4 regions of the Streptomyces sp. CA-250714 genome follow, and region 1 is predicted to be linked to each of the others. Evidence: riboswitches for the same ligand, from Rfam matches in the RefSeq annotation. Region 1 holds a riboswitch; each other region holds the start of a gene.

Region 1 (7,012 bases):
CGGGATGAAGGCGTTCTGGTACCACTTCGCCATCATGTTCGAGGCGCTGTTCATCCTGACGGCGCTCGACGCGGGCACCCGCGTGGGCCGCTTCATGCTCCAGGACATGCTCGGCAACGTCTACAAGCCCTTCCGCCGGGTCAGCTGGTGGCCCGGGCTGCTGTTCTCCAGCGCCGCCATCGTCGCGCTGTGGGGCTACTTCCTGTGGGTCGGCGTGCACGAGCCGCTGGGCGGAATCAACCAGCTCTTCCCGCTCTTCGGCATCGCCAACCAGCTGCTGGCCGCCGTCGCGCTGGCCGTCTGTACGACGCTGCTGGTCAAGTCCGGGCGGCTGAAGTGGGCCTGGGTGACCGCCGTACCGCTGGTGTGGGACGCGGTCGTCACACTGACCGCCAGCTGGCAGAAGGTCTTCTCCACCGACCCGAAGGTCGGCTTCTTCCAGCAGCGCGCCAATTACCAAGACGCCATCGAGCAGGGCAAGGTCATCGCCCCCGCCAAGAGCATGGACGACATGCACACCATCGTCACCAACTCCACGGTGGACGGCATCCTGTCGGCACTCTTCGCCGTTCTCGTCATCATCGTTCTCGCGGACGCGGCCCGCACCTGCGTGCGCGCCGTACGCAACCCGGAGGGCACCCGGATGTACGAGGCGCCCTACCAGGAGTCGAAGTTGGTGGAGCCCGCCGGGCTGATCGCCACGAAGGAGGAGAAGGCGGAGCAGGCCGAGCACGAGGCGGCACTGGCCGCCGCCGGACAGCAGAGCGGCGAGTCGGGGGGCGGCTCGCGGTGAACGCGGCGAAGTCGGCCAACCCCGTGCTGCGCGCCGGGCGCTGGCTGCGCTGGTACGTGCGCGAGTTCACCGACGAGAGCGCCTACGAGCGGTACGTCGCGCATGTACGGCAGCACCAGGGCCCCGACGCGGAGATCCCCAGCCGTAAGGAGTTCGAACGCCGCCGCACGGACGCCCGGGAGGGCGATCCGCGGGAGGGCTTCCGCTGCTGCTGAGCAGCGCGGATTGTCGGTGGCGTGCCGCATGATGGCCGCCATGGACATCACTGTGAGAACCGCCAGACCTGAGGAGTACGCGGAGGCCGGGGAACTGGTGGCACGCGCCTATCTCGACGGCGGGCTGCTGGACTTCGCCGAAGCCGACCCATATCTGGACACCCTCCGCGACGCGGCGGGCCGCGCCGCCCAGGCCGAGCTGCTCGTCGCGGAGGACCACCAGGGCGCACTGCTGGGCACCGTCACCTTCGTCGGCCGGGGTGGCCCCTACGCCGACCTGGCGCGGGAGGGCGAGGGCGAGTTCCGGATGCTCGGCGTCAGGGAGTCGGCCCGCGGCCGCGGGGTGGGCGAGGCCCTCGTCCGGGCCTGTATGACGCGGGGCCGCGCCCTCGGCCTGAGCGGGCTCGTCCTGTCCACCCAGCCGACCATGCACGCGGCGCACCGCCTCTACGAGCGGATCGGCTTCCGCCGGACCCCCGAGCGTGACTGGGCGCCCCTCGAGGGCTTCATCCTGTGGACCTACGCCCTCTCCCTGTGACCCCGCCCGGCCTCCCGGGCGGGGCGGCACAACATGTGGGGGTTCTGGATCGGCGGGGCACAACATGTATGCTCGCACACGCCGTCGCCTCCGATGCAGGGGAATCCGGTGCGAATCCGGAACTGGCCCGCAACGGTGAGGGGGCCCACGCAAGCGCGCCCGCAAGTCCGAGTACCTGCCGGCGGCGGCATCGACGAACGTCCGGGTCTCGTGGGTTGGACCGGCGGGCGGAGCGCGCCATGCCCTGCTGAGGGCGCGGCGTGCGCTCCCTCCCTCCGTGCTGCCCACGGACAGTCAGCAGCGAGGGAGAGCATCGCGTGACCGTCACCACCGCCCCCACCCTTCCGGAACGCGCCCCCACCGGGGCAGCGCCCACCGGCGCCGCTTCCCCAGGGAACGCCACCCGCGAGGACCCACAGGCGACCGCGCTCCGCGAAACCCTCGCCGCACTCACGGCGGATCTCCAGGACGCGGACCCGGCACCGGTGCTGGCGGCGGCACTGCGCGGTCGGCAACCGGGCGCGGACCAGGCCGAGTTGCGGGCCCTGGCCATCGAGTCGGCTGCGGGCCTCATCAGCGAGGAGCCGTCCTACTCGCGGCTGGCGGCGCGGCTGCTCACCCGCGCGATCCGCGACGAGGCGGCGGCCGAGGGCGTCACCTCGTTCTCCGCATCGGTGGCCCTCGGCCACGCCCAAGGGCTGATCGCGGACCGCACCCACGCGTTCGTACGCGAGCACGCCGGCCAGTTGGACACCCTGGTCGAGGAAGCCGTCGAGGGCGGCGCCGACGACCGGTTCGAGTACTTCGGGCTGCGTACCGTCCACTCCCGTTACCTGCTGCGGCACCCGACCACCCGGCGCACCGTCGAGACGCCGCAGCACTTCCTGCTCCGCGTCGCCTGCGGGCTGGCCGCTGACGGCTCGGCCGACGCGCTCGAAGAGGTGGCCGCGTTCTACCGGCTCATCAGCTCCCTCGCCTATCTCCCCTCCTCCCCCACCCTGTTCAACTCCGGCACCCGCCATCCGCAGATGTCGTCCTGCTATCTGCTGGATTCGCCCAGCGACGAGCTGGACTCGATCTATGAGCGCTATCAGCAGGTCGCGCGGCTCTCCAAGCACGCGGGCGGCATCGGTCTGTCGTACTCCCGGATCCGCTCCCGCGGGGCGCTGATCCGGGGGACGAACGGCCACTCGAACGGCATCGTCCCGTTCCTGCGGACGCTGGACGCGTCCGTCGCCGCGGTCAACCAGGGGGGCCGGCGGAAGGGCGCCGCCTGCGTCTATCTGGAGACGTGGCACGCGGACATCGAGGAGTTCCTGGAACTGCGCGACAACACGGGCGAGGACGCGCGCCGTACGCACAACCTCAATCTGGCGCACTGGGTGCCGGACGAGTTCATGCGCCGCGTCGAGGCGGACGGCCAGTGGTCGCTCTTCTCCCCGTCCGAAGTGCCGGAGCTGGTCGACCTGTGGGGCGAGGAGTTCGACACCGCGTACCGCCGCGCCGAGGCCGAGGGCCGTGCCGTCAAGCAGTTGCCCGCACGGCAGTTGTACGGCGCGATGATGCGCACCCTGGCGCAGACCGGCAACGGCTGGATGACGTTCAAGGACACCTCCAACCGCACCGCCAACCAGACCGCCGAGCCGGGCCACACGGTGCACTCCTCCAACCTGTGCACCGAGATCCTGGAGGTCACCGACGACGGTGAGACGGCGGTCTGCAACCTGGGCTCGGTCAACCTCGCCGCCCATCTCGGCGAGGACGGCGCGATGGACTGGGAGCGGCTGGACGCCACCGTCCGTACCGCCGTGACGTTCCTGGACCGCGTGGTGGACATCAACTACTACCCGACCGGTCAGGCGGCAGCCTCCAACTCCCGCTGGCGGCCGGTGGGTCTGGGGGTGATGGGCCTCCAGGACGTCTTCTTCCGGCTCGGGCTGCCGTTCGACTCGGACGAGGCCCGCGTGCTGTCCACCCGGATCGCCGAGCGCATCATGCTCGCCGCGTACGAGACCTCCGCCGAACTGGCCGACCGGCACGGCCCCCTGCCGGCCTGGTCCTCGACCCGCACGGCGCGCGGCGTACTGCACCCGGACCACTACCCGAACGCCGAGCCGCACTGGGCGGACCGCTGGGACGCGCTGCGCGCCCGTATCGCGCGCACGGGGATGCGCAACTCCCTGCTGCTCGCCATCGCCCCGACCGCGACCATCGCCTCCATCGCGGGCGTCTACGAGTGCATCGAGCCGCAGGTCTCCAACCTGTTCAAGCGCGAGACGCTGAGCGGCGAGTTCCTTCAGGTGAACACCTATCTGGTCGCGGAATTGAAGCGGCTGGGGCTGTGGGACGCGCGCGCCCGGGAGGCGCTGCGCCAGGCCAACGGCTCCGTGCAGGAGCTGGAGTGGGTGCCCGCGCACGTCCGGGAGCTGTACCGCACGGCCTGGGAGATCCCGCAGCGCGCCCTGATCGACATGGCCGCCGCCCGCACCCCGTATCTGGACCAGAGCCAGTCGCTCAACCTCTTCCTGGCCTCCCCCACCATCGGGAAGCTCAGCTCGATGTACGCGTACGCCTGGAAGCGCGGCATCAAGACCACGTACTACCTGCGCTCGCGCCCCGCGACGCGCATCGCCCAGGCGGCGAGGACCGCCACCGTCCCCCAGCAGGCGGCCGACGAAGCGATCGCCTGCTCCCTGGAAAACCCCGAGTCCTGCGAGGCCTGCCAGTAATGCGAGACGACAACAAGAACCTGCTCGACCCGGGCTTCGAGCTGACCCTGCGCCCGATGCGCTATCCGCACTTCTACGAGCGCTACCGCGACGCCATCAAGAACACCTGGACCGTCGAGGAGGTCGACCTCCACTCGGACGTCGCCGACCTGGCCAAGCTCACACCGGGCGAACAGCACATGATCAGCCGTCTGGTGGCGTTCTTCGCCACCGGGGACTCGATCGTCGCCAACAACCTCGTGCTGACGCTCTACAAGCACATCAACTCGCCGGAAGCCCGGCTCTACTTGTCCCGGCAGCTGTTCGAGGAAGCCGTACACGTCCAGTTCTATCTGACGCTGCTGGACACCTATCTGCCCGACCACGACGAGCGTGCGGCAGCGTTCGCAGCAGTGGAGAACATCCCCTCCATCCGGGAGAAGGCCCAGTTCTGCTTCCGCTGGATGGACTCTGTGGAGACCATCGACAAGCTGGAGTCGAAGGCCGACCGCCGCCGCTTCCTGCTCAACCTGATCTGCTTCGCCGCCTGTATCGAGGGGCTGTTCTTCTACGGCGCGTTCGCCTACGTCTACTGGTTCCGCTCACGCGGACTGCTGCACGGGCTGGCCACGGGCACCAACTGGGTGTTCCGCGACGAGTCGATGCACATGTCGTTCGCCTTCGACGTGGTGGACACCGTCCGCGAGGAGGAGCCCGAACTCTTCGACGCGGAGCTGGAGAAGCAGGTCACGGCGATGCTGGAGGAAGCCGTCGAGGCGGAGCTGCAGTTCGCGCGCGACCTGTGCGGCGACGGCCTGTCCGGCATGAACACCGAGTCCATGCGCCAGTACCTGGAGGCCGTCGCCGACCAGCGGCTTCGCCGGCTCGGCTTCCCCGAGCGCTACGGCTCCAGCAACCCGTTCTCCTTCATGGAGCTGCAGAACGTGCAGGAGCTGACCAACTTCTTCGAGCGCCGCCCCTCGGCCTACCAGGTGGCGGTGGAGGGCTCGGTGTCGCTGGACGACGACTTCTGAGCGGTACGGCGGATGGTGGTGCCGGTTACTCGTTCGGCACCGTCTCGTAGCGGGGCGTGCTCTCGGCCATCTGCCGGAGCACGTCCTTCCGCTCCCGCTTCGAAAGCCGGTCGACGTACAGATACCCGTAAAGGTGATCGGTCTCGTGCTGGAGGCAGCGCGCGAAGTACCCGGTGCCCCGCACCATGATCGGCTTGCCCTGCGCGTCCTGCCCGCGCACCACGGCGTAGTCGGGCCGCGCCAGCGGGTGGTAGGCGCCGGGCACCGAAAGGCAGCCCTCGCTGCCGTCGTCCAGCACCCGCTGCTCGGCGGGGAGCTGTTCGAGCACCGGGTTGCAGACGACACCCACGTGCCGTACGCCCTCGTCGTCGTGACAGTCGTAGACGAACACCTTCAGGTCGACGCCGATCTGGTTGGCGGCGATGCCGACACCCTCGGCAGCGCGCTGGCTGGCGAACATGTCGTCGATCAGCGCGGCCAGCTCGTCGTCGAACTCCGCCACGTCCTTGCACTCCCGGTGCAGCACCGGGTTGCCGATGACGGTGACCGGCCGGGCCGTACCCCGCGCGGTGTGGGCCTCCTCGCGGGCTGCCGCGTCCGTCACGTCGTCGACGAACTCGCCCTCGGCGGTGGCGGCCGACTCGGCCGTTGTTTCCTGCTGCTGCGCCATGCCGTCGTACGCCTTCCTGCGACCCGTAAGACCGTGAGAGCTGAGATCCGCCGGTGAACCGGCTGAGCACCGTACGGCTGCGTACCGTAAGGACCCGCCCTACAGGGTACGGGGCCGCCGGTGGAGGCTCAGCAGACCTCCTCCAGATCCCGCCACTCACGGGTGTCCGGGCTGTCCGCGACCCAGCCGTCCAGCAGCCCGCGCACCAGCGCGGCGGGCGCCGCCAGTCCGCACTCGCGCTCGGGCACCCACAGCTCGCCGGGGCCGCCCTGCGTCATATGGCCCAGCGGCCCGGGGTGGCCGGGCGAACTGTGGTCGTGCGGGTCCAGATGCACGGTCCCGTCGCCCTCGTCGGCCGGCATGGCGCTCTCCGAGCAGGCACGGCACAGCAGCCGCACCGACGAGGACCAGTCCTCGGCGGCGAACCCGGCGTCGGCCGCCAGCCGCTCCAGCGCGTCCCGGTCGCTCTCGGTGGCGGCCTCCAGCAGCACCACCCAGGTGGGTACGGGCGAGGGGGCCCACAGCTCGATCTCGTCGAAGACGGGATAGGAGGGCCCGGCGGCCGTGGTGCGCTCGCCGTGCGGAACGCCGTCGTGCAGTACGACCTCGCCCCAGCGGCGCCCCGAGGAGGGCAACGGAATGCTCTGGATCTCCATCCGGGCCGGGTCGATTCGGCGGCCCCATACGACCTCCGCCTCGCCCTCCGGGGAGAGCCGCACGGCGGCGCTGCCCAGCTGCATACCGGTGGGCTCCTCGGCCGCCGCCGCACCGTGCGACTGTCCGGGCACATGCAGCCCGTACGCCTGCCAGGCACGGCGCGCCAGTGGCCAGTCCTGGAGCGCGGTGGCCGCGATGCCGACGTTCCACCAGTCGGGCGCCCCGGTCTCGCGGTCCAGCAGCGCCACGGCACGCAGACCCGCCGTACGCGCCTGCTCCCAGTCGTGCCGGAACTTGTGCAGCAGCGCGAGGTTGAACCAGGACTCCGAAAGCCACGGCTCCAGGTCGGCGGCACGGGTGAGCAGAGCGCCCGCGTCCTCGTAGCGCCCGTCGCCGA
Region 2 (7,012 bases), 1.4 Mb from region 1:
GATCCCCCGGCGACTCCACATCGGCCACCATGGGAAGAGCCACGTTGTGGGACGAAGAGGCGAGCGCGTCGACGCCCCGCAGCAGCACCATGCCGAGCAGCAGCGCCGGCACCGCATTCAGCACCTGCCGCAGGGAAGCGGCTTCCGGCTTCGGCTCGGCCTGCGGAGCCGACCGGTCCTCCTCCATACGGGGCCGCAGCAGCGACAACGCCACCGCGGACACCAGGAAGCTGGCCGCGTTCACGGCGAACGCGGCACTGTGGCCCGCCAATTCGATGACCGGGGCGGCCGAAGCGAAACCCGCCACGGTGGCAAGGGAACGAGCCGTCGCCAATTGCCCGTTCGCCCGAACCCGCGCCTCCTGCCCCACGATCACCGGGACCGCACTGCGCAGTCCGACGTTGAAGAACGTGTTCCCGGCACCGAGCACCACCGCGACGACAGCCAGCAGCCACACGGGAGCCGACCCCGTCGCACACAGCGCGAGAACCACCATGGCCACCGCTTGGACGAGATCCGCGCCGATCATCATGGCTCGGCGCCCCACCCTGCCCGCCAGAGCCCCGGCTCCCAGCCCCGCCAGCACCCCCGCGGACAACCGCAGCGCCATGAGCAGGCCCAGACCGAGACCGCTCCCCGTGACCTCGTAGGTGAACAGGCTCAACGCGATCAGATTGAGAAAGTTGCCATAGACGGACACCGCATACGCGCCCACAAGAGCGCGCACACGCCAATGCAGATGACTCAATCCAGACTCCTCGTAGGTAAGGCATGAGCCAGATACACGGCAGTGCACAGGGAGTTGGGCGATACGCGGAGGCTACCGCGAGCACGGCGTTCCGCCGCCGAAGCTCATGAAAATTGTTCACATCCGAACCACTGCGCCTTGGGGCTCGCGAGGGTGGCTGTACGGCTACCGCTCGGCGCGACGTACGGACGGATCACACCCAGCACCGTCGTCACCCTGAGCCACCGGAAGGCTACGATCCGGTGCACGCATCCAAGGGCTGATCGCCTCAGGCATCCATGCCTTATGGTCGGACGGACGGTCGTCGCAGATGCTAGGAGCGCGCGTGAGTGTGGAGTCCGCCGATACGGTGCTGACCGGGGTACGGAATTTCCGGGACGTCGGGGGCCTGCCGACGGTGGACGGGCGCCGGGTGCGGCGCGGGGTGCTCTTCCGCAGCGGACACCTGGCACACGCCACACCTGAGGACGCCGCCTTCCTCGGCGAGCTCGGGCTGCACACGGTCTTCGACTTCCGCAACTCCGCGGATCAGGCCCTCGACGGCCCCGACATCGAGCTGCCGGGCGTCCGCAACGTCAACCTTCCGCTGTCCGACCCGGCCGACGGCGCCGAGTTCTGGCGGCTGGTGCGGGACGGCGAGCTGGACCAGCTGCGGGCGATCCTCGGCGACGGCCTCGCCGCCCAGCGGATGACCGACTCCTACCGCACCATGATCCGCGAGCGTACGGCCGAGCACAGCCGCATCCTGCACGCGCTCGCCGAGGACAGCGTACCCGCGCTGATGCACTGCGCGGCGGGCAAGGACCGGGCGGGCCTGTCGATCGCCGTCACGCTGCTGGCGCTCGGCGTCGAGCGGGCCGCCATCGAGGAGGACTACCTCCAGTCCAACCAGCCGCACCGGCGCTACAAGATCTACCGCAGCAGCAAGTCCAGGGCCGGAATGTCCCCGGAAGTCCTGGAACTGCTCGCCCCCCTCTTCGACGCCCGCGCCGCCTACCTCGACGCGGCCTTCGCCACCATCGACGAAACCTGGGGCGACACGGACACCTACTTGACGGAGGCCCTAAAACTCTCCCCGGCCACCCGCACCCGGTTGCAGTCCCGCCTGCTGGAACCCTGAGCCCTCCGCTTGTGGGCATCTGTCCCTCCCCCAGCCTCCGGCCGGGGGTACCCCCAGGGCGGGACGGGTGGGCACAAGCGGGCCGCACCCGCGCGACGGCCGCACCCCGCACCCCGCAGTGGGCGCCCCTCAGGTGCGGCCCGGTGGCCGGTGGCTGCGCTTGCCCACCCTGCGCCCCTGGCGCAGACTGCCCAAGCACAGCGGGGGGCGCCCTCGCAAACAGGCAACGCGGGCCAGCCCTCCCGCGACGGCCTCCCAGCTATGCTGGGCCCGCAGCTGGTTCGCCCCGCCGGCCAGGCGGGAGGCGTCGTAAGAGGGAACCCGGTGTGAATCCGGGACTGCCCCGCAGCGGTGAGCGGGAACGACCGCCGTCACACGCACTGGACCCACGGTCCGGGAAGCGACGGCCAGTAGGTGCCCGCCGGGAGACCGGCAGGCGCGCCCGCGAGTCCGAAGACCTGCCCGCTGCCCGTACGCGTCCACACGCGTACGGTCCTCCCGGAGACCTCGAGGGCGGGTCGGAGAACACAGCGCACAGCGGCGGCGCCGGCCACGCGTCCGCCCGTGCAGCCACCCCTTCGCGTCCTCGTCCCGTGCTTCCGGGAGCGCTGGAGACATCTCGCGAAGGAGAGTTGCGTGACAGCGACAGCAGCGAACCCGGCCACCACTCCCCCACCCGCGCCGGTACGCGCCACGGTGCACGGCTATCCCCGCCAGGGGCCGAACCGTGAGCTGAAGAAGGCCGTCGAGGGCTACTGGAAGGGCCGCGTCACCGCCGACGCCCTCCGTGCGACGGCCGCCGAGTTGCGCCGCGCCAACTGGCAGCAGCTGGCGGAGGCGGGCATCCACGAGGTGCCCACCGGGGACTTCTCGTACTACGACCACGTCCTGGACACCACCGTCATGGTCGGCGCCGTCCCCGAGCGGCACCGGGCAGCGGTCGCGGCGGACCCGCTGGACGGGTACTTCGCCATGGCCCGCGGCACCCAGGAGGCCGCGCCGCTGGAGATGACCAAGTGGTTCGACACCAACTACCACTACCTGGTGCCCGAGCTCGGACCTGACACCGTCTTCCGGGCGGACGCGAGCAAGCAGACGGCCGAGCTGAAGGAAGCCCTCGCACTGGGCCTGAAGGGCGCCAGGCCGGTGCTCGTCGGACCCGTGACCTACCTCCTGCTGGCCAAGCCGGCGCCGGGCGTCGCCCCCGATTTCGAGCCGCTGACGCTGCTGGAGCGGCTGCTGCCCGTCTACGCGGAGGTGCTCGCGGACCTGCGCGCGGCGGGCGCCCAGTGGGTGCAGCTGGACGAGCCCGCGCTGGTGCAGGACCGTACGCCTGCCGAGCTGGAGGCGGCGGCACAGGCGTACCGTGCGCTGGGCACCCTCCCCGACCGGCCCCGGCTGCTGGTCGCCTCCTACTTCGACCGGCTCGGCGAGGCACTGCCCGTGCTGGCGAAGGCTCCCGTGGAGGGCCTCGCCCTCGACTTCACGGGACGGGCCGCTGGCAATCTGGACGCGCTCGCCGCCGTCGGCGGGCTGACCGGAAAGCGGCTGGTCGCGGGCGTGGTCGACGGCCGTAACGTGTGGATCAACGACTACGAGCGGTCCATCGCCACCCTCGCCACCCTGCTGGGCCTCGCGGCGCGGGTGGATGTGGCGACGTCCTGCTCGCTGCTGCATGTGCCGCTGGACGCCCGTGCCGAGCGCCATATCGACCCGCAGGTCGCCCGCTGGCTGGCGTTCGCGCGGCAGAAGGCAGCGGAGACCGTCACTCTGGCGCGCGGTCTGTCCGAGGGGACCGGCGCCATCAGTGCCGAGCTGGCCGCCAACCGTGCCGATCTGACCTCCCGCACGGCCTCGCCGCTCACCCACGACAAGGCGGTACGGGCCCGCTCCGCCGCCGTCACCGACGCGGACACCCGCCGTCCGCTGCCGTACGGGCAGCGCACCGCGGCGCAGCGCACACGGCTGGGTCTGCCGCCGCTGCCGACCACCACCATCGGTTCGTTCCCGCAGACGACCGAGCTGCGTACCGCCCGGGCCGACCTACGGGCCGGCCGGATCGACGAGGCGGGGTACGAGGAGCGGATCGCGGCCGAGATCCGCGAGGTGATCGGCTTCCAGGAGCGCGCCGGACTCGACGTACTGGTGCACGGTGAGCCCGAACGCAACGACATGGTGCAGTACTTCGCCGAACAGCTCACCGGCTACCTCGCCACCCGGCACGGCTGGGTGCAGTCGTACGGCACCCGCTATGTGCGCCCGCCGATCCTCGCGGGCGATGTCGCACGCCCGCGCCCGATGTCGGTCCGCTGGACGCGGTACGCCCAGTCGCTGACCTCCCGCCCGGTCAAGGGCATGCTCACCGGTCCGGTGACCATGCTCGCCTGGTCGTTCGTACGGGACGACCAGCCGGTGTCCGAGACGGCACGCCAGGTGGCCCTCGCGCTGCGGGACGAGGTGTGCGAGCTGGAGGCCGCGGGCACCGCCGTCATCCAGGTCGACGAGCCGGCGCTGCGCGAGACGCTGCCGCTGCGCGCCGCCGACCGGCCCGAATATCTGGCATGGGCGACCGCCGCGTTCCGGCTCACCACCAGCGGGGTACGCCCGGACACCCAGATCCACACCCATATGTGCTACGCGGAGTTCGGCGACATCATCGGCGCGATAGACGAGCTGGACGCCGATGTCATCAGCCTGGAGGCGGCCCGCTCCCATATGCAGGTCGCGGACGAACTGGCCGGCCACGGCTACCCCCGTGAGGCGGGTCCCGGCGTGTACGACATCCACTCACCGCGGGTCCCGGGAGCCGATGAAATGGCGGCACTCCTCCGCAAGGGCCTGGAGGCCATCCCAGCCGAACGGCTCTGGGTCAACCCTGACTGCGGCCTGAAGACCCGCGGCTGGACCGAAACCAGGGCCTCACTGGAAAACCTGGTGGCCGCGGCCCGCACGGTACGGAGGGAACTGCTCCGCCAGAGCTGATCGTTGAACGGGGCTGCCCTGCGCAGACAGGGCAGCCCCCCTCAGCGATGGGCCACCGCCTGTCGGACCAACGTGCGCCCGAAGTCCCACATGAGCCCGCCTCCACTGTGCGCATCGTCCATGACCTGGGTGAACGCGTCGACGAAGCGCTCCACTTCCTCCTCGCCGATCACCAGCGGGGGGATCAGCTTGATGACCTCCAGATGGTCCCCGGAGACCTGGGTGAGGATGCGGTGCTTCTGCAAGAGAGGGACCACCACCATCTGCGCGAACAACCCCTTGCGCGCTGCCTGGAGCATCGTCCAGCGGCTGCGCAGCTTCAGCGACCGGGGCTTGCCGAACTCGATGCCGATCATCAGCCCCCGGCCACGCACCTCGTGCAGCAGCTCGTACTTGTCCACCAGCGCCTCCAGCCGGCTGCGCAGCAGATCGCCGGTGCGGCGGGCGTTCTCGGTGAGGCGTTCGTCGTCCATGACGGCGAGGGTGGCCAGTCCCGCCGCCATGGCCTGCGCGTTGGAGCCGAAGCTGGCGGAGTGGACCAGCACCCGGTCCATCGAGGAGTAGACCTTCTTGAAGATCCACTCCTTGCCGAGCGTCGCACCGACCGGGACGTAGCCGCCGGAGAGAGACTTGGCCACACACACCAGGTCGGGATCCACGTCCTTCTCGTGCTGGTAGGCGAAGAAGTCGCCGGTGCGGCCCAGCCCCGTCTGCACCTCGTCGGCGATCAGCAGCGCCCCGTACCGGTGCAACAGCTCCCGCGCCGCGCGCAGATAGCCGGGCGGAGCCGCGTGCACGCCCTTGCCCTGGACGGGCTCGACGACCAGCGCGGCCACGTCCTTCGTGCGCAACTCCCGCTCCAGCGCGGCCAGATCGCCAAGCGGGACGGGAGTATCGGGCAGCAAGGGCGCGAAGCCGTCACGGAATCCGTCCTCGCCGTTGACGGAGAGCGAGCCGGTGGTCAGCCCGTGGAAGGCGTGTGCGCAGTACAGCACCCTGGGCCTGCCGGTGGCACAGCGGGCGAACTTCAGCGCGGTCTCCACGGCCTCCGTTCCGCTGTTGCCGAAGAAGACCCGGTCGAGCCCGGGCGCGTACGAAAGCAGCTTCTCGGCCAGCAGCCCGGGCAGCGGCTGGCAGTCGAAGCGGGTGAGGTCGGCCAGCTGCGCGTCGAGCACATCGTGCAGCGCCTGCCGTACGACCGGGTGGTGGCGGCCCACGCCCATGACGCCGAACCCGGCGAGCATGTCGAGGTATTCATTGCCCTCGGCGTCGTAGAAGTAGGCACCCTCGGCGCGCTCGTAGACCTTGTCGAAGCCGATGGTGTGCAGCATGCGCGGCAACTGGTGGTTGAGATGGCGCATATGCAGCTCGTAGCGCTCGCCGCTCCGCTCGGCCAGCAGCTTCGTCAGGTCGAAGCCGGTCACCTTATACTCCCCTCACCCGTGCGGGCCGCGCCCACGCGTGCGGCGCCCCGCCGGCCGCCCTCCCGTTCCCAGCGCTCGCGCCGGGACCGTTCGCGCTGTTCGGCCCGGGTCAGCTCCTGGCCCGTGCGGGCGGCGATCTCGACCGGCGACAGCCCCAGCTCGGCCAGGAGTTCGGCACGCTTGCCGTGCGGCAGGAAGCGCTGGGGCAGCCCGACGGAGCACAGCGGCACCTCGGCACCCGCGTCCCGCAGCGCCTCGGCGACCGCCGAACCCACACCGCCGGTACGCCCGTTGTCCTCCACGACGGTGACGGTACGGTACTGCTCGGCCAGCGGCACCAGCGCCGGGTCGACGGGTTTGACCCAGCGCGGGTCCACCACCGTGGCGCCGATGCCCCGCTCGGCCAGCAGCGCGGCCGCCTCCAGACAGACGGGCACCATGGCGCCGACGGCGACCAGCAGGGCGTCAGCGCGCTCGTCCTCGTACAGCACGTCCATGCCCCCGACCCGCCGCACCGCCTCGATGGGGTCGCCCACCTCGGCCTTGGGCAGCCGCAGCACGGTGGGCGCGTCGTCGACGTCGAGTGCCTCGCGCAGCTCGTCGCGCAGCCGCTCGGCGTCGCGGGGCGCGGCGATCCGCAGTCCGGGCACGCACTGGAGGACGGACAGGTCCCACATGCCGTGGTGCGAGGCGCCGTCGGGTCCGGTGATCCCGGCCCGGTCCAGCACGAAGGTGACG
Region 3 (7,012 bases), on a different contig from region 1:
GCCGTAGCGATCCAAGGGAGCACATCGGAAAACCAGTGGCGTCATGAGCATGGGTAGCCTACGGTCCTGACTCGCATGCGCGGTCGGTGAACCAGAAGGAGCCCTCATGGCGGCAGGCAAGGGACGCGCCGAGGCCACGGCGCTGGCAGCAGCCGGAATCACGGTGGTGCTGTGGGCCTCGGCATTCGTCTCCATACGCAGTGCGGGCGAGCACTACAGCCCAGGTGCCCTGGCACTGGGACGGCTCGGGGCCGGCGCCCTGGTGCTGTGCGCGGTGCTGCTCGTCCGGCGCGAAGGGCTCCCGCCCAAGGCCGCCTGGCCCGGCATCATCACCTCGGGCGTCCTGTGGTTCGGCGGCTACATGGTGGCGCTCAACTGGGGCGAGCGGCTGGTGGACGCGGGCACGGCCGCGATGGTCGTCAACATCGGGCCCATCCTGATGGCGGTGCTCGGCGGCTGGCTGCTCAAGGAGGGCTTCCCCCGCCGGCTGCTGGCCGGGATGGCGGTGTCCTTCGCGGGCGCCGTCGTCGTCGGCCTGTCCGTCTCCGAGGGCGGCAGCTCCTCGCCACTTGGGGCCGCGCTGTGCGTGCTGGCAGCCGTTGCCTACGCCGTCGGGGTCATCAGCCAGAAGCCCGCGCTGCGGCACGCCTCGCCGCTCCAGGTCACCGCGTTCGGCTGCCTGATCGGCTTCGTCGCCTGCCTGCCGTTCAGCGGCCAACTGGTCTCCCAGGCGGCGGACGCGCCCCTGGCGGCCACGCTCAACACGGTCTATCTGGGCGTGTTCCCCACCGCGCTGGCCTTCTCGACCTGGGCCTACGCGCTGTCCCGCACCACCGCAGGACGGATGGGCTCCACGACGTACGTGGTGCCCTTCCTCGTCGTCCTGATGTCCTGGCTCTTCCTGGACGAGGTGCCCGGCTGGCTGACCCTGGCGGGCGGACTGCTGTGCCTGGCGGGGGTGGCGGTCTCACGCTCGCGCAGCCGCACACCACGCCCCCCGCGCCCCGGCACCGTGACCGACCCCGCTACGGCGCCGTCAGACCCGCAGCAGACCGGCCCAGCCGCGCAGCCGACGTCCCCAGCCCCGCAGGCCCGTCGAACGGCCACGTAGGCAGGAAGTGGCGGCGCAGATCCGCCTCCTTGTAGCGGCGGCAGTCGTGATGCCACACCAGGATGCCCGCCATCCAGTTCTCCAGCTCCCGCACATAGCCGTCCAGCGCCGCCCGGCCCGCCTCGTCCAGCGCGAAGTCGTCGTAGAGGACGGGGAACTCGTGCGCGGCCACATGCTGGAACTGCCGCATCCGTGACTTCATCAGGTCGTCCACGATGCGCAGTGCCGTCGGATAGTCGCAGTCGAAGAAGTCGCGGACGACCAGCAGCCCGTTGTGCAGCTCGCCCTCGAACTCGATCTCCTTCTGGTACGAGAAGACGTCGTTGAGCAGACAGGCGTAGTCGGCGGCGGCGTTCTCCAGCGACTTCATCGGGCCGCTGCGGTAGATCTCCTCCGGGATGGTGTCCGGCTGGGTGAGCCGGCACAAGCTCATCGTCAGATCGGAGCCGAAGGTCCTGCGCCGCATCTCCACATAGTCGACGGGGTCGGGGATGCGGTTCTGCGCCTGGTTGTCGAGCTCCCACAGCCAGCTCTCGGCCATGGTCTCGATGGCGGTGCGGAACCGCCGGCGCTTGGCGGGGCTCATCGGGCCCGCCGTCCTGACCCACAGATCGGCCAGTGAACGCTCGAAGGGGCTCGCCGGAGGCGGGGGCGGTTCGCCGTCGACGGGCATGAAGTGGGACAGCCGCCGGGTGCACTCCTTGGCGCCCGCCAGATCGCGGGTGCGGCCGAAGCGGGCCGGATAGTAGTCGTCACCCCAGGTGCCCCAGGCCAGCCAGGCGGAGGCCAGATCGAGCTCGTCGGCCGTCGCGTCCGGGTGCAGTCCGGCGGCGCACAGCGGCAGATCGTAGTCCCGGATCAGCTCCTCGTCCCACACCCGGCTGCCGGGCACATCCGGCTGCGGGTCCAGCAGGCCCATCGTGTGGGCCCAGTCGACGAGCCGTTCCCGGGCGCCGCCCAGGTGCGGGCTGAGCCGGTGCTCGAACGGCATCTCGAAGTCGGGCAGCACCGAGGGCCCGGTGCGCTCGTGCGGTACGTGGGTGAAGGAGCGGGCGCGGCGTACCTGCGCCCGGGTCTGCGGGCGCAGCACATCGGCCGCAGAGGTGCCGAGACCGGCCGGGACGAACGGCAGCCGCGCCGGGCCGGTGCCGTCCACGCCGCCGCCGTTCATATAGCGGCTGGAGCGCATGTGCCACTCGTGGCCGCCGGACTGCCAGTCCTGAAGTCCCTTGGTGTAGGCGGCGATATCGGCGCACGCCGCCGCGTCCAGTCCCTCGTCGGCGCAGAGCGCGGGCAGTTCGGTCAGCGCGGTGTGCTCGAACTGCTGGAGGCGGGAGGTCAGCAGGTCGTTGACGGCGTCGGCGGCCTCCTGGGTGCCGCACTCCAGAAACGTCTCCAGGACCAGCACACCGTTGGACAGCTCTCCCTCGTCCTGGATCTCGCGCTGGTACGAGAACAAGTCGTTACGCAGATGGACGGCGTCGGAGAAGGTGTCGCGCAGTACGCACAGCGGCCGGGACGCGGCAACAGCCGCCGGCACCTCGGCGTGCGCCGCGAACTCCACCAGCCCGGCCGACCAGGGCGCGCCGCCGACCTTGCGCCGCATCTCGATGTACTCGACCGGGTTCGGCACCCGCCCGATGTTGATGTTGGACAGCTCCCACAGCGACTCGTTGAGCAGGTTCTCGGTGCTGACGGCGAACCGCTTGCGCCAGTCCGCAGACATCGACGGCACCGTCCTGGCCCACAGATCGGCCAGCCCCGCCTCGACGGGGTTGGTGGGTTCGGGCACCGTGGCCGCGGGGTCGTCCTCAAGCGGCATGAACAGCGGCAGCCGGTCGAGATACGCCTTGCCGCCCGCCCGGTCCTGGGTGCGCTTGAACTCCTCCAGGAAGTGGTCGTCGAAGAAGAAGACCCACACATACCAGTCGGTGACCAGCGCCAGATCCTCCGCGCTCGCGTCGGGGTGGGTGTACGCGCACAGCAGCGCGTAGTCGTGCGCGTCCAGGTCGGCGGTGTCCCAGATCCCCGACCCCTCCAGCATCCCCATCTCCCGTGCCCACTCCCGCGAATGGGCCCGCGCCTCGGCCACGTGCGGGTTGAGCCGGGCCGGGTAGGGCACGTAGAAGTCGGGCAGTTCGAAGGGTTGCGACAACGTCACTGTCCCCCAGGTCGTCGGATCGGGTGCTGCCTTGGCCTACCCGGCGCGGGATGACGAGCATCCTTTTTCACTCGGACGTGGGACCCCGCTCTGTTACCAAGCCGTCGAACAAATGCCTGGAACGGCTGGCGATCGGGCTGCTAACTTCGCGTTCGTGGCGAAGCTGAATCAGATCATCGCAGTCGAGAAGGGCGTCAAGTCCAAGGTGCTCCAGGACCTGGCGCAGGCACAGCACGGGCTGGCGAAGCCCCAGATGCTGGCCGGTATCTCGCGTACGTACCAGCCCAAGGACGAAGAGGGCGAGCAGCTTCCGCCGGAGTCGACGCGGGTCCAGGTCAAGGCCGAGGATGTGCTGAAGGAAACGGCGAAGATCCTGACCCGGCTGTTCGATGTGACGGCGACGAAGGACTGGGCGAACCTCACGGCTCGTGCGGACGTCGTCGTCGACGGACGCACCGTCCTGTCCGAAGTACCCGTCTCCTACCTGCTGTTCCTGGAGAAGCAACTGGGCGAGCTCGGCTCCTTCCTGCGGAAGCTGCCGGTGCTGGACGGTGCGGAGGCGTGGGAGAAGGACCCGTCCACGGACTGGTGGAAGACCGAGCAGGTCCGTACGGTGCGCACCAAGAAGGTGCCGCGCAACCATGTGAAGGCGGAGGCCACGGAGAAGCACCCGGCCCAGGTCGAGGTGTACTACGAGGACATCCCCGTCGGCTACTGGACCACGGTCAAGTACTCCGGCGCCCTGCCCGCACGCCGGGTCAACGAACTGCTGGAGCGGCTGGACAAGCTGGCCGCCGCGGTGAAGTTCGCCCGCGAGGAGGCCAACGGCACCGAGGTCACCGACAAGCGCGTCGGGGACGCCGTCTTCGGCTACCTCTTCGCCTGACCGACTCGGGAGCAGCCCACGATCAAGACCGCACAGACTCCCCGGGCCAGGGGTTCGACGACCTCTCGGTCCGGGGTGCGCCAGGAGCGCAAAGCTGAAGCTGAAGCTGATGTGTGAACCCCCGGCGCCCTGTACGAACACAGGGGGCCGGTCAGTCTCAACCTCTCGCTCCAAGCTCAGCATCGCCGTTCATCGCCCGGCAACCGGGGCGGTGACGACCTCGAGACGCTGGTTCGAACCCAGCCGGCGCATCCACGCTGCGCCGTGGTGGAGTGGCTCCACGCGAGGACATCGCCGAACGATCCGCCCATGAACCGTCAGGGCGTGCGAACGAACGGCAACCAGGACCCCGGGGCCGGGTAAAGCCCCGGGGTCTCTTTCTTCCCCTTCTCCCTCTCCGCCGGTTTGCGCGGCTCTGCCGTGCTTGTTCCGGCTGTCTGCCCGCGTGGTACGTTGCAGCCGCCAGTCAAACCCTTGAACGGGTCAGGGAATCCGGTGCGAATCCGGAGCTGACGCGCAGCGGTGTGGGACTGGGGCATGCACGAGGCCACTGGGGACGTACGTCCCTGGGAAGGCGCACGCCCCCACAGTCCCGAGCCCGAAGACCTGCTGGCACCCGCGCTCGGACCACCCCGGGCGCGGTGGCACGCCGGGCCCCGCGACTTGGGCCTTACGACGGAGAAGGAACACCTGGCCATGCGCCGACCGCGCCGTATCCGCGCCCTCGTGCTGGGTCTCGCCCCGGCACTCGTCCTGAGCACAGCAGGCTGCGGCGAGGGCTCCACGACGGAGGCGTCCGGCAAGGGCACGGCCCCCGGATACCCCCGTACGCTGCACAACTGCGGGCAGGACGTCACCCTCCAGCGGCCCCCGCGGCGGGCCGTCTCCCTCGACCAGGGCTCGACCGAGATCCTGCTGGCGCTGGGCCTGGGCGACCGGATGGCGGGCACCGGCACCTGGACCGACCCCGTCATGAAGGGCCTCGGCAAACAGAACGCGAAGGTGCCGCGGCTGGCCGACGGTTACCCCGCGCTGGAGAAGGTGCTCGATACGGACCCGGACCTGGTGACCGCCTCCTTCTCCGCCACCCTCGACAAGGGCGGGGTCGCCCCGCGCGGCAAGTTCGCCGACCTCGGGGTGCCCACCTACCTCTCCCCCGCCGACTGCGCCAAGAAGTCCGGCTCCAACGGTGACGGAGCACGCGACAGCCGGCTGGAACTGAGCACCGTCTACGGCGAGATCCGCGATCTGGCCAAGGCGTTCGGCGTGCGGAAGCGCGGCGAGCGGCTGGTGGCCGACCTGAAGGCGCGGGTGGCGAAGGCCACCCGGGGCGTCGACGCACGTGGCACCTCCGTCATGTACTGGTTCGCCAACTCCGAGTCGCCGTATCTGGCGGGCTGCTGTGGAGCGCCCGGCATCATCACCCGCGCGGTGGGCGCCGAGAACGTCTTCGACGACACCCGTGACGAATGGCCGCAGATCGGCTGGGAGACGGTTGCCGACCGCGACCCCGATGTGATCGTCCTGGGCGATCTGACCCGCAAGAACCAGACCGCCGAGACGGCCAAGGCCAAGATCCGGAAACTGGAGTCGGACCCGGTCACCCGCCATATGACAGCAGTCCGCCACAAGCGCTACATCCTCCTCCCCGGCGCCGCGATGAATCCATCTATCCGCACGGTGGAGGGAGTGGAGAAGGTGGCGCGGGGGCTGCTCGAGTTCGGGCTGGCGAAGTGACAGACGAACGGAGCTCGGAAGCTGCTGCCGACCCGGCACCGGGGGCTGCGCTTGCCCACCCTGCGCCCCTGGCGCAGACTGCCCAAGCTTCGCAGGGGACACGCGCCCCGTCAGGAGCGCGGGGAACTGCGCGAGCAACCACAACGAAGCCGCAGCCCGCAAACTTCAGGAAGGGGCACCCCCTCAGCGGAGCCTTCCGTACCGCGCGAGGCGCAACCCTCCTGTGCGGGATCGGAGTCCTCGCCCTCGCGATATCGATCGCCGCAGCAATCACCGTCGGCCAAGCCGGGCTCGGCGTAACCGACGTATGGCGGGTCGTCATAGAACGACTGGGCGGCGCCGACGCGGGGGTCTCACCCCTGCGCGAGGGCATCATCGTGGAACTGCGCCTCCCTCGCGCGATGCTGGCCGCACTGTGCGGCGCCGGCCTCGGCCTGTGCGGCGCCGTCCTCCAGTCCCTGCTCCGCAACCCACTTGCCGACCCGTTCGTACTGGGCGTCTCCTCCGGCGCCTCCACAGGGGCGGTCGCCGTGGTGGTGCTCGGCGTGGGCGGCGGCGCCCTCTCATTGTCGGCGGGCGCTTTCGCGGGCGCCGCACTCTCATTCGCGCTGGTCCTGCTGCTTGCGCACACCTCGGGCGGCACCACGGACCGGGTGCTGCTGTCGGGCATCGCCGGTATGCAGCTGTTCTCGGCGCTGACCTCGCTGATCGTCTTCACCTCGGCGGACGCGGAGCAGACCCGCGGGGTGCTGTTCTGGCTGCTGGGTTCGCTGGGTTCGGCCGACTGGAACGAAGTGGCGCTGGGCGCGGCCGCGTTGGTGGTGGCGCTGGTGGTGTGCCTGGCGCGGGCCGACGCGCTGGACGCCTTCGCCTTCGGGTCGGAGGCCGCCGCCTCGCTGGGCGTACCGGTGCGGCGGGTACGGCTGACGCTGCTGCTGGTCACCGCGCTGCTCACGGCCGTACTCGTCAGCTCGGCCGGCGCGATCGGCTTCGTAGGGCTGGTGCTGCCGCACGCGGCCCGCGCGCTGACCGGGCCCGCGCACCGGCGGCTGCTGCCGGTAACAGCGCTGGTGGGCGCGGTCTTTCTGGTGTGGGTGGACACCGCGGCCCGCACCCT
Region 4 (7,012 bases), on a different contig from region 1:
GGAGAGGTGCATCACGGAGAGGAACTGCGGCACCGCCTCGACGATCTCCGCGACCAGGCTCTGCTCGTGCGGCAGCGGCGCGGGGTGGGCCAGCGACCAGGCGTCGAAGAGGGCGACCCAGCCGCGCAGTACGGCGCTGTCGTCCCGGTCCCAGGCACGCAGCCGCCAGCCGGCGCGGGCGGTGTCGCCGTGCAGTTCGATGAGGCCGGCCAGCTTGGCCCGGTCCCAGTGCGTACGCACCAGCGGAACGGTCATCCGCAGGGATTCGGCCGCCCGTTCCGCCTCGGCGCCAGGCTGCGGGGAGCGGCCGGTCCCGGCCGCCCAGCGGGCGACGCGGACGGCATCGGCGAGGCAGGCACGCGCGTGCCGGGCGAGCTGGTCGCGGGGCAGCACACCGTCCGGGGGCGGTGGCGTCCTGGCGGAGCGCCTGGTCGTCACAGTGCGCCGGGCGGCGGCGACGGGCTGTCGGGGGACGAGGCGGAGCCGGTTGTCCCCCGGGGTACGGGACGTCGTCACAGGAGCAGTCTTCACGCTGCGCCGTTGAAACCCAAACCTGGGGTGCCCTTTCCGGTCGTTCGCCTTCTCCGGCCGGGCGTACGCGGGGGCTTGAAAAGGGCTCAGCGTGACATGCCCTCACATGGGCCCGCGGCCGGCGGCCTCACATGAAGCTGTCTCACATGAAGGGCGTGAGGAAGCGGCGCAGCTTCTCCTCGTAGCCGTGCGGGTCGGCGTTCCACATGGCGGCGTGCGGGGCGTGCGGGACCTTGTGCAGGGAGACGAGCTTCGGGCGGTGGGCCGCCAGCGCGCGGGAGCTGTCCCAGGGGGCGATGGTGTCCGCTGGGCCGTGCAGCAGCAGCGCCGGCACGGTCAGCTTCGCGGGGTCGACCAGCGCGGCGTCGCGCCCCTCGGGGAGTCCGGCCCGGCCCTGGACGGCGCGGACGACCAGCGGCAGCAGCGCGCGGGGGGTGCCTCGGGAAAGCGCCAGGGCACGCACGGTGCGCGGCCAGTCGAGTACGGGCGAGTCCAGTACGAGGCCGGCCACCCGGTCCCGCAGCGGGGAGTTGGCGGCGGCGTGCAGGGCCATGGTGGCGCCGCTGGACCAGCCGTGCAGGATCACCCGCTGGGCGCCGTGCTGGACCGCGTAGCGGATGGCGGCGTCCAGGTCCCGCCATTCGGAGTTGCCCAGGTGGCCGATGCCGTCGAGGGGCGGGGGCGCACCGGCGTCGCCCCGGTAGGCGATGTCGAGCACCGGGACGCTGTACCTCCGGTAGAACGGGAGCAGCGTCAGTGGGTGCTCGCGGGTGGCGCCGAGGCCGTGCACGGTGATGACCCAGGCGTTGCGGTCGCCGGGCATGAACCAGGCGGGCAGCGGGCCGAGTTCACCGGGGATCTCGACGTCGGCGTACTCGGCGCCGAGGGCTTCACCGGGGGTGCCTACGTACACCTGCGGGGTGAGCCGTACGGTGGCACCGGCGCTGAGCCGGCCGCGGTCGATGCGGCGCAGTTCCCGTACGACGGCGTGCGGGCGGGGTTCGGCGGCCGTCTCGTCCTCCAGCACCGGCCCGACGACGGCGTGGATACCGCGTCCGGTCAGTCCGTAGACACCGGGCAGCCGGGCCGCCAGGGAGCGGGTGACGGAGATCCGGCTCTCGTCGTGGGAGTGCACGGTCAGCCGGGTGCCCTCGAAGCCCGCGGTGGGCCTGCTGCCGCCGTCGCTCCGGGGGCGCGGCGGGCGCAGCGCGGCGTCGGCGGCGTACCGTCCGGCCGCCAGGGTGGCCGCGCCGGTACCGAGCACGGAGGTGGCGGCCAGTGCCGCGGTTCGCAGACGCATCCTTGTCAGTGTTGACGCGATCGGGCGTGCGAAACCAGCGGGGCGGGCCGGGAGGGTGACGCCCGGCCGGGGGAATCGGGGCCGGTTCGCCGGGGGAATCGGGGCCGGGTCGGCACGCGGCGACGGGGCGTCAACCGGCGTGGCGCCATTGGAAATTGGGGGCACGGCATCACACCCTGTTGGCTTCGCGGAGCCTCCGCCCCTACGGTGTGATCTGGCCCACACAACAGGTGTCAGGGGGCGACACTTCGATGCCTGCCCCAGTTCACCTTCCGTTCACTCGCCGTCTTTACGTTCACGACGTCATTGCCCCTCGAACTGATTGTGCCTGGTGAATGGAACACATCACGCTTCTCATCGGGATCGTGATCGTCACGGCCTTGGTGTTCGACTTCACGAACGGCTTCCACGACACCGCCAACGCCATGGCGACGACCATCTCCACCGGGGCACTGGCTCCTCGGGCGGCGGTGGCCATGTCCGCGGTCCTCAACCTCCTCGGTGCCTTCCTGTCCATCGAGGTGGCCAAGACCATATCTTCGGGAATCATCGATGAAGGCTCCGGCATCCAGCCCGAAGTGATCTTCGCAGGGCTGGTCGGCGCCATCATCTGGAACCTGCTGACCTGGCTCGCCGGGCTGCCCTCCAGCTCCTCGCACGCACTGATGGGCGGACTGATCGGCGCGACGCTCGCCGCCGTCGGCACCGGCGCGGTCAACGGCGACGTCGTCGTCATGAAGGTCCTCATCCCGGCGCTCGCCGCGCCGCTGGTCGCGGGCATCGCCTCGGTCTGCGCCACCCGGCTGACCTACCGGGTCGCCCGGCACGCCGACGAGCAGCGGACCGCCAAGGGCTACCGCGCCGGCCAGATCACCTCGGCCGCGCTGGTCTCCCTCGCGCACGGCACCAACGACGCCCAGAAGACCATGGGCGTCATCACGCTGGCCCTGGTCACCGGCGGCGCCCTGGCGCCCGGCGCCGACCCGCCGGTATGGGTGATCGCCTCGGCCGGGTTCGCCATCGCGCTGGGCACCTACCTCGGCGGCTGGCGCATCATCCGCACCATGGGCAAGGGCATCACCGACATCCAGCCCCCGCAGGGCTTCGCGGCCCAGACCAGCGCGGCGGCCACCATCCTGGCCTCCTCGCACATCGGCTTCTCCCTCTCCACCACGCATGTGTGCTCCGGCGCCGTGATGGGTTCGGGGATCGGCCGCAAGGGCGGCGTCGTGCGGTGGGGAACGGCGGGCCGGATGTTCATCGGCTGGGGGCTCACCCTTCCCGCGGCCGGCGGGGTCGCGGCCGCTGCCGCGCTGCTGGCCGAGCAGGGCGACTGGGGCGTGACCACGGTGGCCGTGCTCACCGTCGTGCTCTGCGGCGCCATCTGGCTCCGCTCCCGGCGCGCGCCGGTGGACCACACGAACGTCAACGAGGTCGAGCCCGCCGTGGCCGCGCAGGCCGCGGAGATCCCGAGCCCGGCCGCCGAGCCGGAGCCGCAGCCCGAGTCCGAGCCCGCCGGGGTGGTCACCAACGCCATCCGGGCCGTCTCCCCGCCCCCGCCGCCGGCGGGAGTGAGCGCGGCCGGTGTTGCCGCGGAGGAGACGACGGCGGCCGAGCCCGCGCATTCGACCGGCCGCCCCGCGTCGGCGAGCAGCTTCAGGTAAGCAGAAGGGGATCACCGCATGAACATCGACTGGGCCTCGCTCGGCCAGGTCTTCGGCGTCAGCCTGGCGGCGACGGTGGGACTCGTCGGCGTCTTCACCCTCGGCATCGTCGCCGGCTCCCCCCGCACCGCGGGCTCCGCACCTTCGGTGCTCGCCCGTACTGGTGCGTATGCCTGCTATGCCGTGTGCCTGGCGGCGGTGGCGTACGGGATCTACCTGATCGCGGCGTAGCCGTAAGGGGGCCCGGGGGGCTACGCCCCCCCGGCCCCCTTTCTTTTTCCGCCGCAGCGGCGAGAAGCCACGACGGCGAGGGTCCGGCGGCATAAGGGGACGGCCGCAAGCACCACGTCCGGCTTGCCCGCCGCAGGTCAAACGTGGTGGACTGCCGGTGCCAAACGGCGGCATGGGGAGGAAGCCGGTGCGAATCCGGCGCGGTCCCGCCACTGTCACCGGGGAGCGCCGCGCTCAACGAAGCCACGGCCCATGCGGGCTGGAAGGCGAGGGCGGTGTGGATCCGGGAGCCAGGAGACTCCCGCCGCCGGTCGAGTCGAGCCAGGGCGCGGACCCTGAGTGAGGACACTGCCATGCGTGGCCCTGCCCCCATACCTGCTGCCGTTGTGGATGCGTGCGCCGGATCCGTCGGCTGATGCGGAGCCGTGACGTCCATGTGTGCGGCACGCTGCTGGGGTTCGCAGCCGACGCGCTGCTCGGTGATCCACGGCGCGGCCACCCTGTCGCCGTCTTCGGCCGGGCCGCCGCAGCACTGGAGCGCCGCATGTGGCGCGACCACCGGGGTGCGGGCGCGCTCTATGTCGCCCTCTGCGTGGGAGGCGCCGCCGCAGCGGCCCGCGGACTGACTACGGCGAGCGCCGGGCGCAACCCCGCGCGCGCCGTGGGGCGTTCACCGGTGCCGGGCATCGCGCTGACCGCCGTCGCCGCGTGGGCCGTGCTGGGGGGTACGTCGCTGACCCGCGAGGCCCGGGCCGTGGCCGCCGCGCTGGAGGCGGGGGACCTGGAGCTGGCGCGCGAGCGGCTGCCCGCGCTGTGCGGGCGCGACCCGCAGCAGCTGGACGCGCCGGCGGTGGCCCGCGCCGTGGTCGAGTCGGTCGCGGAGAACACCTCGGACGCCGTGGTGGGAGCGCTGGTGTGGGGAGCGCTGGCGGGCGTACCCGGGCTGGTGGGCTTCCGCGCGGTCAACACCCTGGACGCGATGGTCGGGCACACCTCCCCCGGCACCGCAGATTCGGCTGGGCCGCCGCGCGGCTGGACGACGTGGCGGGCTGGCCCGGGGCGCGGCTGACCGCCGTACTGGCCGCGCTCGCCGGACCGGACCCGCGCGGTGCCGTCCGCGCCTGGCGCTGTGACGCGCACCGCCACCCCAGCCCCAACGCCGGGCCCGTGGAGGCGTCGTTCGCGGGCGCGCTCGGGGTGCGGCTGGGCGGGACGCTCTCGTACGGCGGGCGGGTGGAGCACCGGCCCGTTCTCAACGCGCCCGGCCGGGCCGTCCGCACGGCGGACATCGAGCGGGCTGTGCGGCTGTCGCGCCGGGTAGGACTGTTGGCGCTGGCCACGAGCTGTCTGGTGGGTACGGCAGTACGCCGCCGCGGGCGGGGCCGCGGTATGGGAGGGGTGCGGTGAGCGCGCGTACGGGAGGCGGGCTGCTGGTCGCCGGGACGACCTCGGACGCCGGCAAGAGCGTGGTGACGGCGGGCATCTGCCGCTGGCTGGCCCGCAAAGGCGTGCGGGTGGCGCCCTTCAAGGCGCAGAACATGTCGCTCAACTCGTACGTCACGCTCGACGGCGCGGAGATCGGCCGGGCGCAGGCCATGCAGGCGGCTGCCGCACGGGTCGAGCCGAGCGCGTTGATGAACCCGGTGCTGCTGAAGCCGGGCGGCGACCGCACCAGTCAGGTCGTACTGCTGGGCAAGGCCGTCGGCGAGATGTCGGCCCGGGGATACTTCGGCCGCCACACGGAGGGCAGCGGCGACGTACGGCACGGGGGGCGTGCGGAGCTGCTGGAGACCGTCGCGGGCTGTCTGGAGGAGCTGCGGAGCACCCATGACGCGGTCATCTGCGAGGGCGCGGGAAGCCCCGCCGAGATCAATCTGCGGCGCAGCGACATCGTCAACATGGGGCTGGCGCGCGCCTGTCGGCTGCCGGTGCTGGTGGTCGGCGACATCGATCGGGGCGGGGTGTTCGCCTCGCTCTTCGGTACCACGGCACTGCTGGCGCCGGAGGACCAGGCGCTGCTGGCGGGCTACATGGTCAACAAGTTCCGCGGCGACGTCTCACTGCTGGAACCCGGCCTGAAGATGCTGCACGGCCTGACCGGGCGGCCCACGCTCGGCGTACTGCCGTACCAGCACGGGCTGGGCATCGACGAGGAGGACGGGCTCCGGGTCTCGCTGCGCGGGACCGTACGGGAGTCCGCCGTCGCGCCCCCGCACGGTGCCGATGTGCTGCGGGTCGCTGTGCTGCCGGTGCCGCTGATGTCCAACTTCACCGATGTGGACGCGCTGGCTGCCGAACCCGGTGTGGTGGTGCGGTTCTGCGACCGCCCCGAGGAGCTGGCCGACGCCGACCTGGTGGTGGTGCCCGGCACCCGGGGCACGGTCAAGGCGCTGGAGTGGGTACGCGCGCGTGGGCTGGCCGCGGCGCTGGCGCGGCGTGCGGCCGAGGGGCGGCCCGTGCTGGGCATCTGCGGCGGCTACCAACTGCTGGGCGAGCGTATCGAGGACGAGGTCGAGTCGCGCGCGGGTGTGGTGGACGGACTCGGACTGCTGCCGGTGCGGGTGCGGTTCGCCAGGGACAAGACGCTGGCCCGCCCGCACGGGCTCGCGCTGGGTGAGCCGGTGGAGGGCTACGAGATCCACCACGGGGTGGCCGACGTGCACGGTGGTGAGCCGTTCCTGAGCGGCCCCGAGGGTGCTGCGCTGGACGGTTGCCGGGTCGGCACCGTGTGGGGCACCCACTGGCACGGCTCGCTGGAGTCGGACGGCTTCCGCCGCGCCTTTCTGCGCCGGGTCGCCGCCGACGCGGGCCGCGCCTTCGAGCCGGCGCCCGACACCCGGTTCGCCGCACTCCGCGAGGAACAGCTGGACCGGCTGGGCGACTTGGTCGAGGAGCACGCGGACACGGCGGCGCTGCTGCGGCTCATCGAGGACGGCGTGCCCGAGGGGCTGCCGTTCGTACCGCCGGGGGCGCCAGTGTGACCGGCCCGCACTCCGCCGCCCCTGATGCACCCAAGCCACTCGAAGGAGTGACCGTCGCGTGACGACCCCCTATCCCTTCACCGCCCTCGTCGGCCAGGCGGACCTCCAGCTCTCGCTGCTGCTCAACGCCGTCTCCCCCGCCATCGGCGGCGTGCTGGTGCGGGGTGAGAAAGGAACGGCCAAGAGCACGGCCGTCCGGGCGCTCACAGCGCTGCTGCCCGGCGTCGACGTCGTGCCCGGCTGCCGGTTCTCCTGCGACCCCTCCGCGCCCGACCCCGCCTGCCCGGACGGCCCCCACCAGGGCG

Evidence for each region. Region 1 has a riboswitch for cobalamin ahead of ACQEU8_RS12230 (ribonucleoside-diphosphate reductase subunit alpha). Riboswitches for the same ligand answer to the same signal wherever they lie in the genome.
Region 2: linked by a shared signal. The riboswitch ahead of metE (5-methyltetrahydropteroyltriglutamate--homocysteine S-methyltransferase) and the one ahead of ACQEU8_RS12230 (ribonucleoside-diphosphate reductase subunit alpha) in region 1 are both predicted to bind cobalamin.
Region 3: linked by a shared signal. The riboswitch ahead of ACQEU8_RS28060 (ABC transporter substrate-binding protein) and the one ahead of ACQEU8_RS12230 (ribonucleoside-diphosphate reductase subunit alpha) in region 1 are both predicted to bind cobalamin.
Region 4: linked by a shared signal. The riboswitch ahead of ACQEU8_RS25685 (cobalamin biosynthesis protein) and the one ahead of ACQEU8_RS12230 (ribonucleoside-diphosphate reductase subunit alpha) in region 1 are both predicted to bind cobalamin.

The regions. Positions count from the first base shown of each region.
Region 1 is NZ_JBNJMI010000001.1:2,776,029-2,783,040, forward strand. It holds gene ACQEU8_RS12215 (carbon starvation CstA family protein) at 1-793, shown strand, start outside; gene ACQEU8_RS12220 (YbdD/YjiX family protein) at 790-1,008, shown strand; gene ACQEU8_RS12225 (GNAT family N-acetyltransferase) at 1,049-1,546, shown strand; cobalamin riboswitch at 1,612-1,743, shown strand; gene ACQEU8_RS12230 (ribonucleoside-diphosphate reductase subunit alpha) at 1,864-4,275, shown strand; gene ACQEU8_RS12235 (ribonucleotide-diphosphate reductase subunit beta) at 4,275-5,288, shown strand; gene def (peptide deformylase) at 5,314-5,958, opposite strand; gene ACQEU8_RS12245 (tetratricopeptide repeat protein) at 6,087-7,012, opposite strand, start outside.
Region 2 is NZ_JBNJMI010000001.1:1,356,333-1,363,344, forward strand. It holds gene ACQEU8_RS06105 (MFS transporter) at 1-727, opposite strand, end outside; gene ACQEU8_RS06110 (tyrosine-protein phosphatase) at 1,059-1,868, shown strand; cobalamin riboswitch at 2,129-2,348, shown strand; gene metE (5-methyltetrahydropteroyltriglutamate--homocysteine S-methyltransferase) at 2,505-4,850, shown strand; gene ACQEU8_RS06120 (aspartate aminotransferase family protein) at 4,892-6,274, opposite strand; gene dxs (1-deoxy-D-xylulose-5-phosphate synthase) at 6,271-7,012, opposite strand, start outside.
Region 3 is NZ_JBNJMI010000002.1:2,038,432-2,045,443, forward strand. It holds gene ACQEU8_RS28040 (hypothetical protein) at 1-7, shown strand, start outside; gene ACQEU8_RS28045 (DMT family transporter) at 107-1,111, shown strand; gene ACQEU8_RS28050 (terpene synthase family protein) at 1,026-3,266, opposite strand; gene ACQEU8_RS28055 (hypothetical protein) at 3,427-4,158, shown strand; cobalamin riboswitch at 4,605-4,786, shown strand; gene ACQEU8_RS28060 (ABC transporter substrate-binding protein) at 4,855-5,895, shown strand; gene ACQEU8_RS28065 (FecCD family ABC transporter permease) at 5,964-7,012, shown strand, end outside.
Region 4 is NZ_JBNJMI010000002.1:1,507,973-1,514,984, forward strand. It holds gene ACQEU8_RS25665 (hypothetical protein) at 1-393, opposite strand, end outside; gene ACQEU8_RS25670 (alpha/beta hydrolase family protein) at 674-1,831, opposite strand; gene ACQEU8_RS25675 (anion permease) at 2,167-3,495, shown strand; gene ACQEU8_RS25680 (hypothetical protein) at 3,514-3,726, shown strand; cobalamin riboswitch at 3,865-4,049, shown strand; partial or broken gene ACQEU8_RS25685 (cobalamin biosynthesis protein) at 4,142-5,133, shown strand; gene ACQEU8_RS25690 (cobyric acid synthase) at 5,130-6,707, shown strand; gene ACQEU8_RS25695 (putative cobaltochelatase) at 6,766-7,012, shown strand, end outside.